3 regions of the Streptomyces sp. NPDC051364 genome follow, and region 3 is predicted to be linked to each of the others. Evidence: predicted binding sites of a transcription regulator. Region 3 holds the regulator's gene; each other region holds the start of a gene.
The links. Region 3 encodes HrcA, which represses chaperone genes, less so after heat shock. Its sites were predicted from a motif close to TTNGCACTCNGNNNNNCNGAGTGCNAA; they were not measured.
Positions count from the first base shown of each region.

Region 1: the regulator HrcA is predicted to act here: its motif matches at 4,269-4,295, upstream of groL (chaperonin GroEL).
Region 2: the regulator HrcA is predicted to act here: its motif matches at 1,613-1,639, upstream of groES (co-chaperone GroES).

Region 1 covers NZ_JBFBAH010000005.1:401,307-407,049, forward strand. The annotation lists gene AB0M76_RS13945 (serine/threonine-protein kinase) at 1-1,531, shown strand, start outside; gene AB0M76_RS13950 (phosphoribosylanthranilate isomerase) at 1,548-2,147, opposite strand; gene groL (chaperonin GroEL) at 2,451-4,073, opposite strand; gene AB0M76_RS13960 (cold-shock protein) at 4,407-4,610, opposite strand; gene AB0M76_RS13965 (MoaD/ThiS family protein) at 4,994-5,272, opposite strand; gene thrC (threonine synthase) at 5,307-5,743, opposite strand, start outside.
Region 2 covers NZ_JBFBAH010000006.1:227,545-233,287, forward strand. The annotation lists gene groL (chaperonin GroEL) at 1-1,035, opposite strand, end outside; gene groES (co-chaperone GroES) at 1,159-1,467, opposite strand; gene AB0M76_RS15675 (ATP-binding protein) at 1,762-2,391, shown strand; gene AB0M76_RS15680 (LCP family protein) at 2,449-3,489, shown strand; gene AB0M76_RS15685 (FtsW/RodA/SpoVE family cell cycle protein) at 3,477-4,874, shown strand; gene AB0M76_RS15690 (NUDIX hydrolase) at 4,909-5,376, opposite strand; gene AB0M76_RS15695 (GntR family transcriptional regulator) at 5,396-5,743, shown strand, end outside.
Region 3 covers NZ_JBFBAH010000003.1:191,856-197,598, forward strand. The annotation lists gene AB0M76_RS07925 (nitronate monooxygenase) at 1-424, opposite strand, end outside; gene dnaJ (molecular chaperone DnaJ) at 572-1,708, opposite strand; gene hrcA (heat-inducible transcriptional repressor HrcA) at 1,709-2,725, opposite strand; gene AB0M76_RS07940 (MBL fold metallo-hydrolase) at 2,864-3,589, shown strand; gene AB0M76_RS07945 (DUF3097 domain-containing protein) at 3,618-4,427, shown strand; gene AB0M76_RS07950 (Uma2 family endonuclease) at 4,405-4,983, opposite strand; gene hemW (radical SAM family heme chaperone HemW) at 5,084-5,743, opposite strand, start outside.

The DNA of each region.
Region 1 (5,743 bases), on a different contig from region 3:
GTCGCACACCCGGGGCGGCCGCCCTGTGGCGATCAAGGTGGTGCGGCCGGAACTGGCCGAGGACCCGGCGTTCCGGCGGCGGTTCCGCCGGGAGGTGGAGGCGGCCCGGCGGGTCCGGGGTGCGTACACCGCCGAGCTGATCGACGCCGACGTGGACGGAACGCCGCCCTGGCTGGCCACCGTGTACGTGCCGGGGCCCTCGCTGTCGGAGGCCGTGGCCCGGCGCGGACCGCTGCCGGTGCCCGCGGTGCTGTGGCTGATGGCCGGGGTGGCCGAGGCCCTGGAGGTCATCCACGGTGCGGGGATCGTGCACCGCGATCTGAAGCCGTCGAACGTACTGCTGGCCGCCGACGGGCCCCGGGTCATCGATTTCGGCATCTCGCTGGCGTCCGGTACCACCTCGCCCACCGCCACGGGCAGCGCCATCGGCACGCCCCAGTACATGGCCCCCGAGCAGGCACTGGCAGGCGAGACCACGGCGGCCACCGATGTCTTCGCACTGGGGCAGACGGCGGCGTTCGCCGCGCTGGGCGAGCCGTTGTACGGAGACGGCCCCTCCGTGAGCGTGCTGTTCCGGATCGTGCACTCCGACCCCGACCTGTCCCGGCTGCCGGAGTCGCTGCGCCCGCTGATCGCCCGGTGTCTGGCAGCCGATCCGGAGGATCGTGCCACCCCGGCGGAGATCGTGGCGTGGTGCAGGCAGCGGCTGGGCAAAGGCGCCGACGCGGGCGGTGGTCCGGCCGTCTGGCGGGAGGTGGCGGGGCCGGAGCCGGTGGTCCCGGCTCCGGTACCGCACCCCACCTCGGTCCACACACGGGCCCAGGATCCGCAGCCGCCGCTGCCGTCGCCGATGGCCTGGCAGCCGCCGATGACGACGCCCCTCACGCCGGACGAGCAGCGCAAGCGCAGGCGGCGTACCGCTCTGATCGTCACCGCGGCGGTGACGGCGTCGGCAGCCCTGCTGACCGGTCTGGCCTGGACGGTCATGGACGCGGCGGAGCGGGTACGCGAACGGAACGCGGCCGCGGCCATGTCCCCCGGCCCGGCGAGCGGCGGCAAGGCCACCGGAGCCGGTGGAGCCGGTGGATCGATCGGGTCCGGCGGGTCCGGCGGATCCGCGACGAGTACGCCCAAGGCCTCCAAGCCGCCCGCGCCCGTCCCCTTCCCCCAGGTACGGCTGGACGAGAGGAACTCGATCGGTATCAAGGACCCGGTCAGGCGGGAGGACCGTACGGGGGACATCCGTCTGGACTGCGAGAAGAACAGCTGTGCGCTGGCGAGCGACGCGAGCGTGCTCGTCCAGCTGTACGCCGATCCCGGCACCGGCAACCTCGACACGTGCGGCCTCCTCACGAAGGCCGCCACGCAGCACGAGCTGCCGCTGGCCGCATCGGCGCCCGGCACCGAGATCTGCGTCCGGCACCCCTCGGGAGACATCGCGCTGCTCGTGATCCAGACCAAGCCGGTCGTGCGGCTGCCGGACCTGCCCGGCTGGATCAGCGCGGACATGACGGTGTGGCGCGCTTCCTGACGGCGGCGCGGCGGGGTCAGCCGCGGGCGGCCTCGATGAAGGCCCGGATCAGGTCAGGGGACTTCACGCCGCGCGTGCTCTCCACCCCGCTGGAGACGTCCACGCCCCAGGCGCCGGTGGTCTCCACGGCCTCCCGGACGTTCCCCGGGGTCAGCCCGCCGGCCAGCAGCCAGTGGCCGCCGGGCGCGGTGAACTCCTCGGAGCCCCAGTTCCACGGCTTGCCGGAGCCGGGGTCGGGCGCATCGAGCAGCAGCAGGTCCTCCCCGTACTCCCCGCAGCGCTTCACGTGCTCGGCGGTGGCCCGCAGCAGGGTCCGGCCCTCGGCGCGCAGCGCCTCGTAGTACTCCGGGCCCTCGTCCCCGTGCAGTTGGACTCCCCGTACGCCGCTCTCCTCGGCCAGCCGCCGGACCTCCTCGACCGGCTGCCCGCGGAAGACCCCGACGGTCAGCACCCCGGCCGGCACCCGCGCCGCGAGCTCCCGCGCCGCGGCGGCGTCGATCGTGCGGGGACTCCCGGCGGCGAAGACGAACCCGACGGCATCGGCCCCGGCCGCCACGGCCACGTCGACGTCGGGCCCGGTCTTCAGCCCGCAGATCTTCACGAACAGCTCGCTCATACCCCCAGTGAACCAAAGCCCCCCGTCAACGGTGAAGGAGCGTCTCATCCGAAGGGGTCAGGTGCCCGCACGGCGCGACGAGCTGCGGCCCACGCTGGACGGTCACCTGCTTCCGGGACCCCTCCCCGCACGGATACCGCTCCCGTACGACGGTGTCCTTCGGGGAGCCCTTGCAGGTCCCGGAGCCGTTCGGCTTCGCGATCGACACCACCGGCTTCCAGGGCGGCCGGAAACGCCCGAGGGCGGCACCCCCGTACGGGAGTGCCGCCCTCGTTCGAGAACAGCCGATCAGCCAGGGGCCGATCAGAAGTCCATGTCACCGCCCGGCATGCCGCCGCCGGCCGGGGCGCCGGCCTTCTCGGGCTTGTCGGCGATGACGGCCTCGGTCGTCAGGAACAGCGCGGCGATGGACGCGGCGTTCTGCAGGGCAGAGCGCGTGACCTTCGCCGGGTCGATGATGCCCTCGGCGATCATGTCCACGTACTCGCCGGTCGCGGCGTTCAGGCCCCAGCCGACGGTCAGGTTGCGGACCTTCTCCACGACGACGCCACCCTCGAGACCACCGTTGACGGCGATCTGCTTGAGCGGGGCCTCCAGGGCGAGCTTCACGGCGTTGGCGCCGGTCGCCTCGTCACCCGACAGGTCGAGCTTCTCGAAGACCGCGGAGGCCTGGAGCAGGGCCACGCCACCACCGGCGACGATGCCCTCCTCGACGGCCGCCTTCGCGTTGCGAACGGCGTCCTCGATGCGGTGCTTGCGCTCCTTGAGCTCCACCTCGGTCGCGGCGCCGGCCTTGATGACGGCCACGCCGCCGGCCAGCTTCGCGAGGCGCTCCTGGAGCTTCTCGCGGTCGTAGTCCGAGTCGGAGTTCTCGATCTCGGCGCGGATCTGGTTGACGCGACCCTGGACCTGGTCGCTGTCACCGGAGCCGTCGACGATCGTGGTCTCGTCCTTGGAGATGACGACCTTGCGGGCGCGGCCGAGCAGGTCGAGGCCCGCGTTCTCGAGCTTGAGGCCGACCTCCTCGGAGATGACCGTGCCGCCCGTGAGGATGGCGATGTCGCCGAGCATGGCCTTGCGGCGGTCGCCGAAGCCCGGAGCCTTGACGGCGACGGACCGGAAGGTGCCGCGGATCTTGTTGACGACCAGGGTCGACAGGGCCTCGCCCTCGACGTCCTCGGCGATGATCAGCAGCGGCTTGCCGGACTGCATGACCTTCTCGAGCAGCGGAAGGAGGTCCTTCACGTTGCCGATCTTGGAGTTGACGATCAGGATGTACGGGTCGTCCAGGGACGCCTCCATACGCTCCATGTCGGTGGCGAAGTACGCCGAGATGTAGCCCTTGTCGAAGCGCATGCCCTCGGTGAGCTCGAGCTCCAGACCGAAGGTCTGGGACTCCTCGACCGTGATGACGCCTTCCTTGCCGACCTTGTCCATGGCCTCGGCGATGAGCTCGCCGATCTGGGTGTCGGCGGCGGAGATGGAGGCCGTGGAAGCGATCTGCTCCTTGGTCTCGACGTCCTTCGCCTGGTCGAGCAGGGCGGCGGAGACGGCCTCGACGGCCTTCTCGATGCCGCGCTTGAGGGCCATCGGGTTCGCACCGGCGGCCACGTTGCGCAGGCCCTCGCGGACGAGCGCCTGGGCGAGAACGGTGGCGGTGGTCGTACCGTCGCCGGCGACGTCGTCCGTCTTCTTGGCGACTTCCTTGACCAGCTCGGCGCCGATCTTCTCGTACGGGTCCTCGAGCTCGATCTCCTTGGCGATGGAGACACCATCGTTGGTGATCGTGGGGGCGCCCCACTTCTTCTCAAGGACGACGTTGCGACCCTTGGGGCCAAGGGTGACCTTGACGGCGTCGGCGAGCTGGTTCATCCCGCGCTCGAGACCGCGCCGGGCCTCCTCGTCGAACGCAATGATCTTGGCCATCTGAAGTGGTCCTCCAGGACTGGGGTTCCCCCTGCGCCGCCGGCGCGTGGGGAGGGTTGGATTGCTCCGGACCGCGCCCGCGCCCGCGACGGACGGCCTGCGTGCCCGGCGGTTCCTTCCCGCCGGACCCTGCGGGCCTCACCGACCCGGTCCTGTGTAGTAGCACTCTCGGCATGAGAGTGCTAACGCCAATGATTAGCACTCGACCCCCTCGAGTGCAAGCGGCTTGAGGGAACGCCGGGCCCCGGCACGAGGGCAGCACGAAGGGCCCGCATCCCTCCTCAAGGATGCGGGCCCTTCATGTGTATGCGTCGGTGGTCGATCGCGCCGGGGCTAGACGGCGAGCTTGACCATGTCCGCCTGCGGACCCTTCTGGCCCTGCGAGATCTCGAACTCGACCCGCTGACCCTCTTCAAGGGTGCGGTACCCGTCCATCTGGATGGCGCTGTAGTGGACGAACACATCCGCACCACCGTCGACCGCGATGAAGCCGTAGCCCTTCTCCGCGTTGAACCACTTGACGGTGCCCTGAGCCATGCCTAACTCCCCTATTACTGGCCCTTGCGCAGGACCGCACTTCGCGGTCCCGGGTCAGAACTTGCGCCGGAACGCCTCGACCGGGGCTGAATGTATCTGCACCGCTGCTGTCTGCAACAGGTCAATCCGACGAGAAATCTGGACACGGGGATACATTGAAATAGAGTGAAAATTTGGCATATTGCCGGGCAACTCGGACCCGGCATATCTCGCCAAAGCCCCATACCGCACTTGCATATTGACTCAATGTCAACCCTCGCTCGACCCGCTCATATGCGGCTGGCAAGAACAGCGGAGGGGACTTCCCCAACTCTACCGCGCCCAACCAAGCAGAATTGCCCCCTCCGCTTTTAGCGGAGGGGGCAATTCTGGGCTTTCGCTTGTCAGCAGCCGCCGGCGACGGCGGGAATGATCGAGACGCCCGCGCCGTCCGGCGTCACCGCGTCCAGGCCGCCCTCGAAGCGCACGTCGTCGTCGTTGACGTAGACGTTCACGAAGCGGCGCAGCTTGCCCTGGTCGTCCAGGACGCGCGCGGAGATGCCCGGGTGGTTCGCCTCCAGGGACGCGATGACCTCGGAGAGGTTCGCGCCCTCGGCGGTGACCTCGGCCTGGCCGCCGGTGTAGGTGCGCAGGATGGTGGGGATGCGGACGTTGACGCTCATGGGCGCTACTGCCTTTCCGGGTGTCAGGGGGAGATCAGGCGAGGTTGGCGGCGCGGAACGCGTCCAGGCTCGGGCGGATGGTGGCGGTCTGCCCGCTGTCCGCGGCCACCGCCTCCAGGGTCTTGAGGCCGTCACCGGTGTTCAGGACCACCGTGGTCAGCGCCGGGTCGAGCTGCCCGTTCTCGATGAGCTTCTTGGTCACGCCGACGGTCACGCCGCCCGCGGTCTCGGCGAAGATGCCCTCGGTCTGCGCGAGGATCTTGATCGCCTCGACGACCTGCTCGTCGGTCACATCCTCGACGTAGCCGCCGGTGCGGCGCGCGATGTCGAGGACGTACGGGCCGTCGGCCGGGTTGCCGATGGCCAGCGACTTGGCGATGGTGTTCGGCTTCTGCGGGCGGACCACGTCGTGGCCGGCCTTGAACGCGGTCGAGACCGGGGAGCAGCCCTCGGCCTGGGCGCCGAAGATCT
Region 2 (5,743 bases), on a different contig from region 3:
GCGGCCGACGACTTCCTCGTGGCTGCCGCCACCGTCGACGATGGTGGTGTCGTCCTTGGAGATGGTCACGCGGCGCGCGGAACCGAGGACGTCCAGACCGGCCTGGTCGAGCTTGAGGCCGACCTCCTCGGCGATGACGGTGGCACCGGTGAGGGTGGCCATGTCCTGGAGCATCGCCTTGCGGCGGTCACCGAAGCCGGGGGCCTTGACGGCGACCGCGTTGAAGGTGCCGCGGATCTTGTTGACGACGAGGGTGGAGAGCGCCTCGCCCTCGACGTCCTCGGCGATGATCAGCAGCGGGCGGGAGCCGCCGGCCTGGATGACCTTCTCCAGCAGGGGCAGGAGGTCCTGGATGGAGGAGACCTTGCCCTGGTTGATCAGGATGTACGGGTCGTCGAGGACGGCCTCCATACGCTCCTGGTCGGTGACCATGTACGGCGAGAGGTAGCCCTTGTCGAAGGCCATGCCCTCGGTGAACTCCAGCTCCAGGCCGAAGGCGTTGGACTCCTCGACGGTGATGACACCGTCCTTGCCGACCTTGTCCATCGCCTCGGCGATGAGCTCGCCGACCTGCTGGTCCTGCGCGGAGAGCGCGGCCACGGCGGCGATGTCGGACTTGTCCTCGATCGGGCGGGCGGTCGCGAGGAGCTCCTCGGACACGGCCTTGACCGCGGCGTCGATGCCCTTCTTCAGGGCGGCCGGGGAGGCACCCGCGGCGACGTTGCGCAGACCCTCGCGGACCAGCGCCTGGGCCAGCACGGTGGCGGTGGTGGTGCCGTCACCCGCGATGTCGTTGGTCTTGGTCGCCACCTCCTTCACGAGCTGCGCGCCCAGGTTCTCGTACGGGTCATCCAGCTCGACCTCGCGGGCGATGGTGACACCGTCGTTGGTGATGGTGGGGGCGCCGAACTTCTTGTCGATGACGACGTTGCGGCCCTTGGGGCCGATCGTCACCTTGACCGTGTCGGCAAGCTTGTTGACGCCGCGCTCGAGGGCGCGACGGGCGTCCTCGTCGAACTTCAGGATCTTCGCCATGGGAGCGGTTCAGCCCTCTCGAAAACTCGGGTTTAACGAACTGCGCCCCTTGCCGCCCGGCAATCAGCGGGGTGACCAGGGGCGCAGCTCAGCAATACAGGTGAAGCGAAATACCGGTGCGTCTTACTTCTCGATGATCGCGAGCACGTCGCGAGCCGAGAGGACGAGGTACTCCTCGCCGCTGTACTTCACTTCGGTGCCGCCGTACTTGCTGTACAGCACGATGTCGCCGACGCTGACGTCCAGCGGGAGACGCTGGCCGTCCTCGAAGCGACCCGGGCCCACGGCGAGGACGACGCCCTCCTGGGGCTTCTCCTTCGCGGTGTCCGGGATGACCAGGCCGGAAGCCGTGGTCTGCTCGGCGTCGAGCGGCTGGACCACGATGCGGTCCTCGAGCGGCTTGATGGCAACCTTGGAGCTGGTGGTCGTCACGATCCGACCTCCCCCTTCGGAGATCTCACGGGGCTAACTGTCTGGGTGGCGACCAGGTGGATCCGTCGTCGCGGGTGCCGGACCTGCCCGTCGCTGTGTTGGCACTCACCGGTGGCGAGTGCCAGGTGCGAGACTATTCCGGCGATTAGCACTCGGTCAAGCGGAGTGCCAACACGCTCCGCGAATCCAGCCGCGCCGGCGTTCGAGGCGCGGGGGTCCGGGGGCCGCCCCCGGCAGCGGCGCCGCACCGGCCGCGCCCGCCGTGCGCCCGTCACGGGCACCGTGCAGCGGAGGGTGAGCGCGACCGGTATGTGGCAGTTGAGGGCGTGCACATTCTCGTGGTCGAAGACGAAGAAGGCCTCGCCGAGTCCCTGCGGCGCGGCCTCTCCGCCGACGGCCACTGGGTCGACATCGCCCACGACGGCCACCGCGGCCTGGACCAGCTCGACCGGCTGGAGCGGTCCGACGCCCGGCAGCGGCAGTTCACCGCCGACGCCTCGGGCGGCCGGGGACCCGGCGCGCCTCGAGCGGGCGCTGGCCAACCTGGTGGACAACGCGCTGCGGCATGCCCGTACGCAGGTCGTCGTACGGGCGGCCGCCGAGTCCACGGAGTACCCGGGTGGTGCCGGCTGGACGGTGCTGGAGGTCGAGGACGACGGCCCGGGCATCCCGGCGGCGGACCGGGACCGGGTCTTCGAGCGGTTCGTACGGCTCGACGCGGACCGCGGCCGGGCCGGCGGCGGTACGGGCCTCGGCCTGCCCATCGTCCGCGAGATCGCCCGCGCCCACGGCGGCGAGGCGCACGCCCTGCCGCCGCGCTCGGGCGGGCCAGGCATCCGCCTTGTTCTGCGCCTGCCGACGGGCGGGCCCGGACCGGCGACGCGGTCCCGGTCCCGGTGCCGGTGCCGGTCCCGAGAGTTCTGAACGTCCCTTCAGGACTCTCAGGAATCCTTCAGCGCCCCTCCCCCACCATCGACTGCCATGAGCGCGCACCGGAGGAAGACCAGCCACCCCGCCCGCCGGCCCCGTCGGCAACCGGCACGGCGCCGCCCCCGCCGCATCGCCCGCACCCTGCTCGTCACCGCCTGCGCGCTGGCCGTCATGGCCGCCGCCGGCGCCTGGTACGTGTACCGGGACCTCGCCGGCAGCATCGGCAGCTCCAAGGCCCTCGACGGCGCCGAGAAGTCGAAGTACGGCGACACCAACATCCTGCTGATGGGCCTGGACAGCCGCCGCGACCAGAACGGCGAGAAGCTGCCGGAGGAGGTCCTCGACAAACTGCACGCCGGCAGCTCCGACATCGGCGGCTACAACGCGAACACCCTGATCCTGCTCCACGTGCCCGGTGACGGCAGCCAGGCGAAGGCCTTCTCGGTCCCGCGCGACGACTTCGTCGGCATACCGGACCAGGGCAAGGACAAGATCAAGAAGGCGTACGGGCTGGCGAAGGCGAAGGAGGAGGAGCGGCTCTCGGGCCAGGGGGTCAAGGACCGGCGCCAACTGGAGCGCGAGGGGCGGGAGGCCGGGCGCAAGGCCCAGATCGAGACGGTACGGAACTTTCCGGGCGTCCCGATCGATCACTTCGCCGAACTGAACCTGGCCGGTTTCTATCACGTGGCGGGCGCCACGCAGAAGCTGAACTCGGCCGGGACCTTCACCGATCCGGTCAAGCTGATGAAGCTGGCCGACGCCGCGAAACAGGACGTGGTGACGGACGAGGGCTGGGACCTGCTGTCGTTCGTGAAGCAGGCGAAGAACCTGTCCGGCGGGAAAGTGGCGTTCACGACCCTGCCCGTCGAGCGGTTCGGAAGGAACCATGGCGAGGACATAAACGTCGTAGACGATATGAAGATAAAGCGCCTCATTGCCGAGCAGATCGGACGGGAGGCTTCCGCCTCTGCGGCCGCTCCGAGCCCGAGCGACGCACCGGGGGCGCCTCCGGGACCGGCTGCCGCCGCCCCGGCTCCGACCGCGAGCGGCAGCCCCGCCGTCGACGGTGGCGGCATCCCGTGCGTGGACTGAGACCCCTCACGACGGCGGGCGCGCGCCGCCGTACCGAGGCGCTGCTCCTCGTCTTCGTCGTCGCCCTCACCGTCTTCGGGCATGCGAGCGCCGGCCTGGCGATGAACGGCGAGCTGCCCGCCAGCCTCACCGGTTTCACGATCAGCATGACGCTGCTGGCGCTGGTGGGGCACCTGGGCGTGCGCCGGTTCGCGGCGTACGCGGATCCGCTGATCTTCCCGCTCGCGATGCTGCTGTCCGGGCTGGGGCTGGTGCTGCTGCACCGGCTCGACCAGTCGTACATCGCGCGGTACGGCGGCGAGGCGAACGCCCCCGGGCAGCTGCAGTGGACGGTCATCGGCGTGGCCGCGTGCCTGGCGGTGGTGGCGCTGCTGCGCGACCACCGGCTGCTGCAGCGGTTCATCTACATCACGATGGCCGTCGCGCTGGTGCTGCTGATCGCGCCGGCGTTCTTCGGCGCGGACACGTACGGGGCGAAGCGCTGGATCATCCTGTTCGGATTCTCGCTCCAGCCGGGCGAGTTCGTGAAGATCATGATCTCGGTCTTCTTCGCGGGGTATCTCGTCATCCACCGCGATTCGCTGGCCCTGACGGGGCGGAAGTTCCTGGGCATGCGGCTGCCGCCGATGCGGCAGCTCGGGCCGATCATCACGGTGTGGATCGTGTCGCTGCTGGTGCTGGTCTTCGAGCGCGACCTGGGTACGTCGCTGATCTTCTTCGGTGTGTTCGTGGTGATGCTGTACGTCGCCACCGAGCGCACGAGCTGGATCGTGACGGGGCTGTTGATGGCGGGGGTCGGGGCCTTCGTGGTGGGGTCGACGGAACCGCACGTCAAGGGGCGTGTGGCAGCGTGGCTGGAGCCGCTGTCGTACTACTGGAAGGAGCGGCCGCCGGGGGTCATCTCGGACCAGTCCGCGCAGGCGCTGTTCAGCTTCGGGACCGGCGGCATGTCGGGCACGGGGCTGGGGAAAGGCCACCCCGAGCTGATCGGCTTCGCGGGGCGCAGCGACTTCATCCTGACCACGGTGGGCGAGGAGCTCGGGCTGGCCGGGGTCATGGCGGTGCTGATCCTGTACGCACTGCTGGTCCAGCGGGGGCTGCGGATGGCGCTGGGCGCCCGCGACCCGTTCGGGAAGCTGCTGGCGGTGGGCCTGTCGGCGGCGCTGGCACTGCAGGTCTTCGTGGTGGCGGGCGGCGTGACGGGCCTGATCCCGCTGACCGGCAAGGCGCTGCCGTTCCTGGCGAAGGGCGGCTCGTCCCTCCTGGCCAACTGGATCATGATCGCCCTGCTCATCCGCATCAGCGACAGCGCGGAACGCCAACGCGAGGCGGACGCCCAGGGCCCGGCGGAAACGACGATCACGCCGGTGGTGGCGGCCCGCTGAGGGCCGCCGCCGGCCCCGCCCCGTTTCTTTCCCCTCACCGCGCCGTGAGCAAGCGGTGTCCGTCGTGGCTTCGCACATGGGGGCCGCTGTCGTCGAGGGCGTCCAGCAACCGGATCGCATAGACCTCGGACATCCATCCGGACACTTCTTCGGGAGTGAGCCACTGGACAGCCGTCACTTCCTCGGAGAGGTGCGCCTTGCCACCTGAAGGTTTGCAGCGGAACACCAGGGCCACCACTCCCGCCGCCACGTTCTTGTACACGCCGGTGAGTTGATCCACCTCGACGTGGATCCCGGTCTCCTCCAGAACCTCCCGCCTCACCCCCTCATCCGGAGTCTCCGCCAGCTCCAGCACCCCGCCTGGCGGCTCCCAGGTCCCGTTGTCGGCCCGGCGGATCGCCAGCAGTCGGCCGTCATCCCGCACCACGGCTCCGGCAACCGACACGGAATGACGAGGCGTTGACCCGTTCGACAGAGGGCTGTTACTCATATACATGAGCATAGGAGGAAGCGAAGGGACCATGGGAGCAGCTGCAAGAGCCGACAAGGCCGTACCCCGCTATGTGCAGATCGCCGAGGACATCGTCCAGCAGATCCGCGCCGGCGCCTTGACGCCTGGCGATCAGATCCCGAGCGAAGCCGAGATGGTCGAGCGCTACGGCGTCTCGGGCGGGACCGTTCGCAAGGCCATGTCGGAGATCCGCGCCAGCGGGCTCGTGGACACACGGCACGGCAAGGGTTCGTACGTGAAGGCACGCCCGCCTGTGCGTCACCGGTCTTCGGACCGCTTCCGCCGATCACTTCGACAGGGCGGCAAGGCCGCGTACCTTGCCGAGTCCGAGCAGTCCGGCGCTACCGCGAAGGTCAGC
Region 3 (5,743 bases):
CGGCGAGGACCACGGGCGTGGGGCAGCCGAAGGTGAACGAGACGACGGGAACGGGGTCTTCGAGGAGGATCGCGAGCTTGGCGTCGTAGCCGTCGTCGCTGGTGCCGATGATGTCCTCGTCGGCCAGGGAGATCTCGTACCAGCTGGCCTCGCCGGCCAGCTGCCCGCGGTACGCCTCCACGGCGGCCGGGTCCACGTACCCCGTCTGCGGCATGAAGAGGTTCACGCCGAACGGGCGCCGGGTGAGCGCGCGCAGCCGTTTGATCTCCTGGTACATGCCGTCGGCGGTCTTGTAGCCGCCGGCCAGGAAGCCCAGCCCGCCCGCCTCGCACACGGCGGCGGCGAGCGGCGGACAGCTGGCGCCGCCCGCCATGGGAGCCTGCACGATCGGATACGGGGAGAGACCGTTCGGTGCGGAGGACATGCACTGCATCGTGCCATGTCCCGCCCACCGGGCCGAATCACGGCATTCGCCTGGCATAGTCCGCTTCAGCGGGCGCGTCCGGATCAATGCGCCGAGCCCGGTCCGGGGCATCCCCGGACCGGGCTCGTACGGGTGCTCGCGGGCCGGTCAGCGGCCGTTGAAGGCATCCTTCAGGCGGCTGAACAGGCCCTGCTGACCCGGCGCGAACTGGCCCATGGGCCGCTCCTCGCCGCGCAGCTTGGCGAACTGGCGCAGCAGCTCCTCCTGCTGGGCGTCCAGCTTGCCCGGGGTGGTGACCTCGACATGGACGATCAGGTCGCCGCGGCCGCCGCCGCGCAGGTGCGTGACGCCGCGCCCGTGCAGCGGGATCGACTGGCCCGAACCGGTGCCGGGGCGGATGTCGATCTCCTCCATGCCGTCCAGCGTCTCCAGCGGGCACTTGGTGCCGAGGGCCGCGGCCGTCATGGGGATGGTCACCGTGCAGTGCAGGTCGTCCCCGCGCCGCTGGAAGGTCGGGTGCGACAGCTCGTGGATCTCCACGTACAGGTCGCCGGCGGGGCCGCCGCCGGGGCCGACCTCGCCCTCGCCCGCGAGCTGGATCCGGGTGCCGTTCTCGACACCGGCCGGGATCTTGACCGTGAGGCTGCGGCGGGAGCGGACCCGGCCGTCGCCCGCGCACTCGGGGCACGGGGTCGGGACCACGGTGCCGAAGCCCTGGCACTGGGGGCAGGGGCGCGAGGTCATGACCTGGCCCAGGAAGGACCGGGTGACCTGCGACACCTCACCGCGGCCACGGCACATGTCACACGTCTGCGCCGAGGTGCCGGGGGCGGCGCCCTCACCGGAGCAGGTGGTGCAGACGACGGCCGTGTCGACCTGGATGTCCTTGGTCGTGCCGAAGGCCGCCTCGTCCAGCTCCAGGTCGAGGCGGATCATGGCGTCCTGGCCGCGGCGGGTCCGCGAGCGCGGTCCGCGCTGCGAGGCCTGGCCGAAGAAGGCGTCCATGATGTCGGAGAAGTTGCCGAAGCCGCCCGCTCCGAAGCCGCCCGCGCCGCCGCCGCCCGAGGAGGACAGCGGGTCGCCGCCAAGGTCGTAGACCTGCTTCTTCTGCGGGTCCGAGAGCACCTCGTAGGCCGCGTTGATCTCCTTGAAGCGCTCCTGCGTCTTCGGGTCCGGATTCACGTCCGGGTGGAGTTCGCGCGCGAGGCGGCGGAAGGCCTTCTTGATCTCGTCCTGCGATGCGTCGCGGCGCACGCCGAGAACGGCGTAGTAGTCCGTGGCCACTTACGACTCCGCCAGGATCTGTCCGACGTAACGTGCCACTGCGCGTACCGCTCCCATCGTTCCGGGGTAGTCCATGCGGGTCGGTCCGACCACGCCGAGTTTGGCGACTGCTTCGCCGCCCGAACCGTAGCCGACGGAGACGACGGACGTGGAGTTCAGTCCCTCGTAGGCATTCTCATGCCCGATCCGTACGGCCATTCCCGACTCGTTGGCCTCGCCGAGCAGCTTGAGGAGCACGACCTGCTCCTCCAGCGCCTCGAGCACCGGCCTGATCGTCAGGGGAAAATCGTGTCCGAAGCGCGTGAGATTGGCGGTTCCGCCGATCATCAGCCGCTCCTCGGCCTCCTCGACCAGCGTCTCCAGCAGGGTCGCGAGCACGGTCGACACCGTGCTGCGGTCATCCGGATCGAACGACTCCGGCAGGTCCTGCACGAGCTGCGGCACGTCCGTGAACCGGCGGCCGACGACCCGGCTGTTGAGCCGCGCCCGCAGATCGGCGAGCGAGGTCTCGCCGAACGGAGTCTGGCAGTCCACGAGCCGCTGCTCGACCCGTCCTGTATCGGTGATCAGCACGAGCATGAGCCGGGCCGGAGCGAGCGACAGCAGCTCGACGTGCCGGACCGTGGACCGGGTCAGGCTCGGGTACTGGACGACGGCGACCTGCCGGGTGAGCTGCGCGAGCAGCCGCACCGTACGGCCGACCACGTCGTCGAGGTCGACGGCCCCGTCGAGGAAGTTCTGGATGGCCCGGCGCTCGGGCGTCGACAGCGGCTTGACCCCGGCCAGCTTGTCGACGAAGAGCCGGTAGCCCTTGTCCGTGGGGATCCGGCCGGCGCTGGTGTGGGGCTGCGCGATGTAGCCCTCGTCCTCCAGCACGGCCATGTCGTTGCGCACGGTGGCGGGCGAGACGCCGAGCCGGTGCCGCTCGGTGAGCGCCTTGGAGCCGACCGGCTCCTCCGTCCCGACGTAGTCCTGGACGATGGCGCGCAGCACTTCGAGTCTGCGTTCGCTGAGCATCGCGCGCACACCTCCAGCTCTGGTCCGTTGTCTTGGTCATTGGCACTCTGATCGTTCGAGTGCCAGAGATCCCCCGCTCAGTGTACGGCCGGGTAGTAAGACCCTGGCAAGGGAGGCCCGCCAGGGTAGCGTCGCGGCATGGACGTGCGTTGGGAAGAGGCGGGCTGGGAACGGCTGACCGCGCGGAGCGGCCGGAGGCGGCTCCCGGTGTGGGATTGCACGGCGGGACTGGTGGTGGGCGACGAATCGGTGCTCCTGATCGACCCCGGTTCCTGCCTCCGGGAGGGGGCGGAGCTGCGGCGGCAGGCGGAGGAGCTGACCGGCCGCCGGGTGACCCATATCGCATTCACCCACGGACATTTCGACCATGTACTGGGGGCCGCGGCCTTCTCCGGGGCGGAGGTGTTCGGGGCCGTGGGCCTGGACGCCGTCCTGTCTGCCGGACGCGAGGCGCTGCGTACGAGCGCGGTACGGCACGGGCTGGCGGAGGCCGAGGCGGTGGAGGCGGTGGACCGGCTGGTGGTGCCGCGCCATCAGGTGTCGGGCGAGTGGACGCTCGACCTGGGCGGGGTCCAGGTGCTGCTCGCCAATGTGGGGCCCGGCCACACCGGGCACGACCTGGCCGTCTTCGTGCCGGGCGAGCGCGAGGCGGTGTTCTGCGGGGACCTGGTGGAGGAGTCCGGCGAGCCGCAGGCGGGCCGCGACGCCGTACCGGGGCAGTGGCCGGCCGCGCTGGACCGGCTGCTGTCGCTGGGCGGGGAGGACGCACTGTACGTGCCGGGTCACGGAGCGGTGGTCGACGCGGGCTTCGTGCGTGCGCAACGCGCCACACTGGCCGCCCGTTTCGGCGTGTCGGAGGCATGAGCGGCGCGCCTCTCCTAATGTCGGCCGAATGCGTGAGTACTCCCCCGACCTGACCCCGCAGTGGAAGCGCCCCAAGGCCGTACCGGAGGTGGCGGCCGAGCCGGACCTGGTGGTCGAGGTGGCCGGTACGGACTTCTGCGGCGCGGTGGTGGCCTGCGAGGCGGGCACGGTGACCCTGGAGGACCGGTTCGGCAAGCGGCGGGTGTTCCCGATGGAGCCGCGCGGGTTCCTGCTGGAGGGCGCGGTCGTGACCCTGACCCGCCCCTCACGGGCCCCTTCGGGCCCGTTGCGCACGGCCTCGGGCTCTCTTACCGTCCCGGGGGCGCGCGCCCGCGTGGCGCGCGCCGGGCGGATCTACGTCGAGGGCCGGCACGACGCCGAGCTGGTGGAGCGGGTCTGGGGCGACGACCTGCGGATCGAGGGCGTGGTGGTGGAGTATCTGGAGGGCATCGACGACCTCCCGGCGGTGGTGGCGGACTTCGCCCCGACGGCCGCCGCCCGCCTCGGCGTCCTGGTGGACCACCTGGTCCCGGGCTCGAAGGAGTCCCGTATCGCGGCGTCGGTGACCTCGTCGGACGTCCTGATCGTCGGCCACCCGTACGTGGACGTCTGGCAGGCGGTGAAGCCGTCCGCGCTGGGCATCGCGGCGTGGCCGGTGATCCCGCGCGGCCAGGACTGGAAGACGGGCGTCTGCAGGGCGCTGGGCTGGCCGGAGAACACCGGGGCGGCGTGGCAGCACATCCTGTCCCGCGTGACGTCCTACAAGGACCTGGAGCCGGTCCTGCTGGGCCGCGTGGAGGAACTGATCGACTTCGTCACGGTCGGCGGTGGGGCCTGACTCCCTGATACGTGCCGAATTCGCTGGTGTCCAACTCGATGCCGAGCAGTTCCAGCGGAAGCGGCTCACCGAACTTCGTGATCTGCTGGGCCCGGTAGTCGGCTTCGTCGCCCCTGCCGACCGGGATCGTGAGCAGGACGCAGTGCGCCACGACCGGGTCGATGATCAGATAGGCGGGCACCTCGCCTGCGGCGTAGATCGAGCGCTTGACGCCGTAGTCCCTGTCGACGCTGGTCTTGGAAACGACCTCCACCACCAGGGTGATCAGCTTGGACGGCAGGAGGCGACCCGAGTCCGGGTGGACCTGGCGATCGACGACCACAAGATCGGGGACGGGCTCGCTGGCCTCGTCGGTGACGTCGACGTCCTGGGTCTGTAGCCGTGCCCACCGCTTGCGCGGGATCTGGTCCTGCACGTCCTCGACGATCAGGTTGTGAACCAGATCGGGACTGGCCATCATCACGATTTCCCCCCGGAGGAGCTCGACCTTGACGCCCTCGGGAGGCTCGAACTGATCGAAGAACTTCGCCATCCCACGCTCGTCCACAGCGGTCATCTCCGTGGTCCTCCACATCCGCCGCGTACTGTCGACGGCAGCCTAGGGACAGAGTAGGCAGGCTCAGGCCGGTTCGGCGGGGATTCACCCTCGCGAGGGATCAGTCCACCAGGTCGCGGACCACCGCGTCGGCCAGGAGGCGCCCGCGCAAGGTCAGCACGGCCCGCCCGGCCTCGTACGGGGCCGGGTCCAGGAGACCGTCCGCCAGGGCGCGGCGGGAGGCCGCGAGGCCGGCCGGAGCGAGCAGGGACAGCGGGACGCCGTCCACCAGGCGCAGCTCCAGCAGGATCCGCTCCACCCGGCGGTCCTCCTCGGAGAGGAGCTCGCGGCCCGCGCCCGGGGAGCGGCCCTCCGCGAGGGCGGCGGCGTACGCGCCCGGGTGCTTCACGTTCCACCAGCGGACCCCGCCCACGTGCGAGTGGGCCCCGGGGCCCGCGCCCCACCAGTCGGCGCCGCGCCAGTACAGCTCGTTGTGCAGGCAGCGGCCCGCCTCCGTGGTGGCCCAGTTCGAGGCCTCGTACCAGGAGTACCCGGCCTCGGCCATCACCGAGTCCGCGATCAGGTACCGGTCGGCGTGCACGTCGTCGTCCGTCATCGGGACCTCGCCCCGCCGGATCCGCCGCGCCAGCTGCGTGCCCTCCTCCACGATCAGCGCGTACGCGCTGATGTGGTCCGGGCCGGCCCCGAGCGCGGCGGCCAGGGACGCGCGCCAGTCCTCGTCGCTCTCCCCCGGCGTCCCGTAGATCAGGTCCAGGTTCAC